2 regions of the Lederbergia graminis genome follow, and region 1 is predicted to be linked to the other one. Evidence: riboswitches for the same ligand, from Rfam matches in the RefSeq annotation. Region 1 holds a riboswitch; the other holds the start of a gene.
What was found. Region 1 has a riboswitch for FMN ahead of ribE (riboflavin synthase). Riboswitches for the same ligand answer to the same signal wherever they lie in the genome.

Region 1 (3,429 bases):
GAAAATTAGTTCCTTCATTATTCCCTGAATAGATAAACCTTGTCATATTATCATCTTCTTTAATTAATGTATATGCTGCTTGGATATGGAAGACCTTAGCTAACGTAAACTCAATTTTATGATGTTTCCTCACATCCGTTTCCTCGTGCTCAATATCAGTAACGATATATGATTCTTTACGTTTCCCTTCTTGATAGGTTTGTAAATAGGTTGAACCTACGACACCTTCTTTTATGTCGATTGGTTTATGCTCAACCACATTTGGCATTATCCTTTGAATTTGATCAATATCAAAGAGCTTCCAAACTGTTTCTATATTTGCAGGGATTGTAATCTCTTTTCTCCAACTAATCATTTATTTCCACTCCATTTCCATAATCGATAAAAGAATCAATATCATTTATTAGTGCATGTATTTCATTAACTTTTTTCATTAGCTTCTTTTTCTTTGCCTGTAGAATACTTTCCAAATCATCTAAGGAACGTTCTTTTACAACCTCTTTCATCTCTTGTATAGAGAAGTCAAACCGGCGTAAGTAATATAATAATCTTGCAGTTAAAAAAGAATTATTGTCATAGTAGCTATAACGGTTAGTGGGGTCTACGTAAACTGGCTCTAATAGTCCAATTTCAGCATAGTATCTTAAAGTCTCTTTTGACAGCTCCGTCATAGCGGCAAATTCTCCGATGCGATACATAATTGTCCCCCTTTCAAAACCGATTATAAACTATGTGGTGCACCACAATGTCAATCAATTATAGTTTTTCATTTTTCCTAGTAAATAAACCCAGACAATAGGGCGCTATTTTTTGTAAGATTCATGCGAATTCACTCTTTATTATCATGTGTAAGTTTGGTAATAAATCTATGTTCAACTGCAATTTTCCAATTTATTGTATTTGGATAATCGTATTCGGTATGATAAAATTTATTTGATACTGATGTATCATAAGTAATAAGAAATAATTAAATTTTTGTCCTTCGGGGTAGGGTGAAATTCCCAGCCGGCGGTGATGAAGTAATTCTAAGCCCGCGAGCCTGAATAAGGCAGGATTTGGTGAGATTCCAAAGCCGACAGTATAGTCTGGATGGGAGAAGGACAGGATGGAATTTGTAAATAGTATATGTGTAGTCTTATGTTTTTTTTGTAAGGCTCTGTTAAAGTTCATTGTTGTTAACAACTTAGTTGATTGTAGCGGATGTACACGAGACTCCAGCGGGAACAGCACGAGCCGAAGATCCACTTGGCAAAGTGTGGTTTTCTTTGCCAAGTTAGCTGAGGCCGTGCCCGCGGAAAGCGAGTGTACAGGAGCGAAAATCAACAACAGAGTTTAACAGAGTTTAACAGAGCTTTTTATAAAAAAGCATAAGGCTTGTTCTACTATACATATTTTATCTAATCTCCCAAACCCCTTAGGTTTCCTAAGGGGTTTTTTATCGTTATAAGTTATAGAAAGGAGGAAGGAGTGCGTGTTTACAGGACTTATTGAAGATATCGGAACTGTCCAATCTGTAAAAATGGGTAGGCAGAGTATGGAACTAACGATATTATCTGAAAAAATCGTTGATGGCGTCCAAATTGGCGATAGCATTTCAGTTAATGGTGTATGTTTAACCGTCACTGTTTTTAACAAGGAATATTTCACAGTTGACGTGATGCCGGAAACTGTAAAAGCATCAACAATTCGTCTGCTAAAACCTGGTATGCCAGTGAACCTTGAAAGGGCAATGAGTGCCAATGGACGATTTGGTGGGCATTTTGTTTCTGGCCATATTGACGGTACAGGGACAATTGTTAAAAAGGAAAAAAAGGAAAATGCCGTATATTACGTAATTAAGCTGGATGAAGGTCTTAGTGCGTATTGCATTCCAAAAGGTTCTGTTGCCATTGATGGTACAAGTTTGACCATTTTCGAATTAGCGGGCGATTTACTTACGGTATCGTTAATTCCTCTAACACACCAAGATACAGTGTTAGGTCGGAAAAATGTTGGTGATTTCGTAAATATTGAAACCGATATGATTGGAAAGTATATTGTTCACCATTTGACATCAAGTAAGGGAACGCAAGGAATATCAACAAGCTTTTTAGCTGAGCATGGATTTTACTAAAGAGAGGTGTGTTATATGTTCGATTTAATCGAGGATGCCATAAAGGATTTAAAAGCAGGAAAAGTAATCATCGTAGCTGACGATGAAGACCGCGAAAATGAAGGAGATTTTATTGCATTAGCTGAAAAGGCTACTCCTGATGTCATTAATTTTATGGCTACACATGGTCGTGGTTTAATATGCACCCCTATTTCTGAGGAAATGGCTAAAAAGCTAAATCTACGTCCAATGGTGGAAGTGAACACAGATTTCCATGGGACTGCCTTTACGGTAAGTGTTGATTATAAAAAGTCTACAACAGGGATAAGTGCTTTTGAAAGATCGGAAACTATTTTAGCAATGTTAAATGAACATGCTGAAGCGGATGACTTTAAACGGCCTGGTCATGTATTTCCATTAATTGCAAGAGCCGGGGGAGTGTTAGAACGCCCGGGACATACAGAAGCTGCAGTAGACCTTGCGAAGCTTTGTGGTGCTGCTCCAGCTGGGGTAATTTGTGAAATTATGAATGAAGATGGAACAATGGCACGTGTTCCACAGTTGTCAAAGTTAGCTGCTGAACATGATGTAAAGTTCATTACAATTGCTGACTTAAGAGAGTATCTTAAAAATTTGCAAGCGAAAGGTATACATTCATTTTAAAAATTAGGAGGAAGATAAATGGGAAATATAATCGAAGCACAATTAATAGGTACAGGATTAAAAGTGGGGATTGTAGTAGGGAGATTTAATGAATTCATTACAAGCAAATTATTGGATGGGGCTGTTGATGGACTAAAGCGTCATGGGGTACATGATCAAGATGTAGACATTGCATGGGTGCCGGGCGCATTTGAAATTCCCCTTATTGCAAAAAAACTAGTCCAAACAGGTAAATACGATGCTGTCATTGGTCTAGGAACTGTAATTAGAGGAGCGACGACACATTATGATTATGTGTGTAATGAAGCTGCGAAGGGTATGGCAGCTGTTTCACTAGAATCGGGAGTTCCAGTTATCTTCGGATTAGTAACGACAGAAAATATCGAGCAAGCAATTGAAAGAGCGGGTACTAAGGCAGGTAATAAAGGGTATGAGTCTGCTGTTTCCGCAATTGAGATGGCGAATCTAGGGAAAATGATTTCTTAAGAAAAAAGTATAACCTCTAGTGTAGATGAAAGAAGAACCTACACTAGAGGTTATTTTATTTAGTCGCTATGTCTAAGTGAGAAAGGTTATTTTTTTCTATTTAGCTTAACAAATATCATAAATAACAAACCAATTACAATGGCGAAGTTTAGTTGGTTTAATAGTACTTCTTCAACTATTAATGGTGT
Region 2 (3,429 bases), on a different contig from region 1:
TTATGTCTAAGAATATATTGCTTTACCCATGTAGCAGTATCAGGGTCTCTTTGTATTGGATAATAACGTGTACTGGAATAATTGAAATGAGAAATTGCCTGTATCAATAATGTCAATCGCTTCCACATCTGAATAGAAGCATCTTGAAATTTCCAACCATGGATAAAAGTTGGAAATGGGTGTTTTTGAAAGAAAGCAATATAAGCCTCTTGACCTTGATTGGAAACAACAGCATGTAGATTAGATTCTGGAAAGTGGATATATTGTTGTTTCTTTAATTGTTCAATCAGTAAATCATATTGCTGACGCTTTAAACGTGGTAATACCTTAAAGAACGTAAGCATGTCATATAAATGCCCATCTTGTATCGTCTGTGATGATTTCTTTCCTGTTAATAAGTGAAAGATTGAATATATGGTCCGTTCACTATTTACTTTATGTAAACAATGTAATATAACAGCTTGCAAAAAAGTCATATGTTCCAATCTCCTTGGTCAATCGTTAATATCATATTAACATGGAAAACAATTTTCGACTATGTATTCCTACAGTTGGACGTTTTCGACAAATCATATTCGGTTTTCTTGTCAATCTTTCTATTAAAATGTAATTTTGTTGAAATATTCACGAAAGAGTCTTAAAATGAAGGAGTAGTTTTTTCAATAATTATCCGATTACATGGTTAAATATAGAGGTTCACTGAGGAGGATGGCTTATGCCAAAGTTTACGATAGTTGATAAAGATACATGTATTGCTTGTGGAGCATGTGGCGCTGCAGCACCTGATATATATGATTACGATGATGAAGGCCTTGCCTATGTAATTTTAGATGATAATACCGGTACAGAAGAAGTACCAGATATATTAGAAGATGATTTAATTGATGCTTTTGAAGGCTGTCCTACAGATTCGATTAAAGTATCTGATGAACCATTTGATGGCGATCCGTTAAAATATGAATAACAGAACAAAGCGAGCATCTATAGCGGAAATTAACAGTCAAACTTAAATATGAAATAAGAGGCTTCCAACAAGTCAAATTTTGGTGACTTATTGGGAGCCTCTTTTTTATATCGTATTATTTTTTATATTAAAATTCTTCATTAATCTACTACTTAAACGACTATATAATAGTAAGAAAAGGACGGTAACAATCAATCCCTTAATAACATTAAATGGAAGAATTGATGCTACAACATAGCTGCGTAACTGTGCATTTGTCATTGGATCCCAACCTAATAATCCAATATATGCTGGTAAAAGTACAAAATAGTTAAATACACTCATAAATACAGCCATGAAAATCGTACCAACAATTAATGAAATAAGTAATCCTTTTTTCATTTTCAAATATTTATATACGTAATACGTTGGTAATACAAATAATACACCTGCTAAGAAATTGGCTATATGTCCAATTGGAATTCCTGTAGCACTACTTGAAACGGCATAATCAATAATATTTTTGAATAACTCTACAAGTACTCCAGCTAGTGGACCAAAAAGTATTGCAGCGATTAGTGCAGGAATATCGCTAAAATCAACTGTTAAAAACGGTGGAAATGGTGGGATTGGAAATTTAATTAGCATTAATACAAAGGATAAACTGCTAAGCATTCCAATCATAACTAGTGTTTTGACATTAAACTTCTTCATGTTTCCTCTCTCCTTAGAGATTCATCTCTATTGTAGAAGAAAGGTTGACTTACTACTTATTAGCAGCCAAATAAAAACCCCCAAAAGAATAATCTTTTGAGGGAGAATAATAAGGCATACATTAATAAGCGTTCAAAACCTGCAATTTGAACACAAGACAACCTCCATCTTCTCCCATCCAGACTATACTGTCGGCTTTGGAATCGCACCAAATCCTGCTTCATCAGAAGCTCGCGGGCTTAGAAGCTATTGCTTCATCACCGCCGGTGGGGAATTGCACCCCGCCCCGAAGACGAATCATATTTTTTTATTGTACAATAGTATTATACATGACTAATTTATATTTGTGAAGTGTTAATATGAAAAAATAATGTACTTCCTAATTAAAAGTAGCTTTTTTATTGTGAAACATACTTATTTGATGCCAGTGGTACTCTCACAGGTTCTTCTAAATTGATTCCTTCCCACATTTTTGGTGTGAGATTTTCAAATTGAACAGTGTCATAACCAAATTCCATACTAGTTAATAAAATCCCTTCCAGCATTCTCATATTATCCTCTTGATTTCCTTCTGTTAAATTAAAAACTTCTTTGAAACGGATGCTTAATTGACTATTTTCAATTGCAACTTCCAATTCAACATTTTCTGGAATAAGTGAGAAATAAAAATCGCTTGGAGAAACTTTCATATCTGCAATTGCATCTAGAACATTATCTGACTCTAAATCAGCAGGAACTATATATTTATTCCCATTTTCTATTGGGTATACATAATAAGGTCTTTTTAATATGTCATTTATTTGTAATTCTGGCACTTCTCCATATTTCCCTAATTCTACTGGATTTCCATGTCCATCAGTAAATTTCACCACTTCTACATCATCGAACCTTAAATTGTATTGAAGCATTGTCATAATATGATTCTCAAATTGCTCAAAAATCTCTCTGTTACTATCATCAATTGATATGATGACCTCTTTAGAATTCCCTTCATATTTCGCTTGTTTTATCATTTCATTTAGCTTATAGAAATTAGGATTAGCTTCTTTAAGTTCTCTAGAAATATCAGCTTGTAGCGTAGATGAATTTTCCCCTTTTGGCACTACTACACTTATTGGAACAACGATTGCGTCATTTGTTAAAATTGTAGATAGATTTACTTCATTATTTGTCATATCTTCTTCATATACAGCGGTTTTTAAACTAGATGTCATAATCGACTGTTGCTGATCTGAAGTATCGAAATGTTGTACACTTTCTTTTTGTACTGCATTTTCATTATCAAGTGCTATCGATTTACCTTCATATTTTTCTAACTGCACAGAATCATTTGAACTATTATTTGATGAAAGTAAATCCTGTTGCAATAGTGTTGGTATTAATAATAAAAATAGTAAAATACCAGCTACACTTGAAAGTGCAGGAATTACTATCGATTTTCTCCGTTTTCGGACTTGTCGCCTATTTATATCACGCAATATCACATGTTCGGGGCGTTCATCTGTAATACTTGGTAGTTTCTTAAAGAGTTTAATTAACTCTTCATCTTTCTTATTACTCATAAACACTCTCCTCCTTTCCTTGGACTAGCTCCATCTTGGCTCTAAGTGCTTTCATAGCTCGATGTTGTGTCGTTTTCACTTTACTTTCTGTCCAATTAAGAGCTTCAGCGGTTTCGGAAATAGAAAAATCATTAATAAATCGCATAATTAATACTAAGCGATGATTCGTCGAACAAGAATCCAAACATTTATACAACATTTTTACTTCTT

Region 2: it holds a riboswitch for FMN, as region 1 does, so the genes downstream of both, ACFPM4_RS00635 (ECF transporter S component) here and ribE (riboflavin synthase) in region 1, are expected to answer to the same signal.

What each region holds. Positions count from the first base shown of each region.
Region 1 is NZ_JBHSMC010000014.1:393,682-397,110, forward strand. Features, by position in the region: gene ACFPM4_RS12050 (SRPBCC family protein) at 1-355, opposite strand, end outside; gene ACFPM4_RS12055 (MerR family transcriptional regulator) at 348-698, opposite strand; FMN riboswitch at 975-1,105, shown strand; gene ribE (riboflavin synthase) at 1,472-2,113, shown strand; partial or broken gene ribB (3,4-dihydroxy-2-butanone-4-phosphate synthase) at 2,129-2,716, shown strand; gene ribH (6,7-dimethyl-8-ribityllumazine synthase) at 2,774-3,241, shown strand; gene ACFPM4_RS12075 (hypothetical protein) at 3,328-3,429, opposite strand, start outside.
Region 2 is NZ_JBHSMC010000001.1:111,654-115,082, reverse strand. Features, by position in the region: gene ACFPM4_RS00645 (YpbB family protein) at 1-476, opposite strand, end outside; gene ACFPM4_RS00640 (ferredoxin) at 716-964, shown strand; gene ACFPM4_RS00635 (ECF transporter S component) at 1,070-1,657, opposite strand; FMN riboswitch at 1,820-1,955, opposite strand; gene ACFPM4_RS00630 (hypothetical protein) at 2,056-3,219, opposite strand; gene sigX (RNA polymerase sigma factor SigX) at 3,212-3,429, opposite strand, start outside.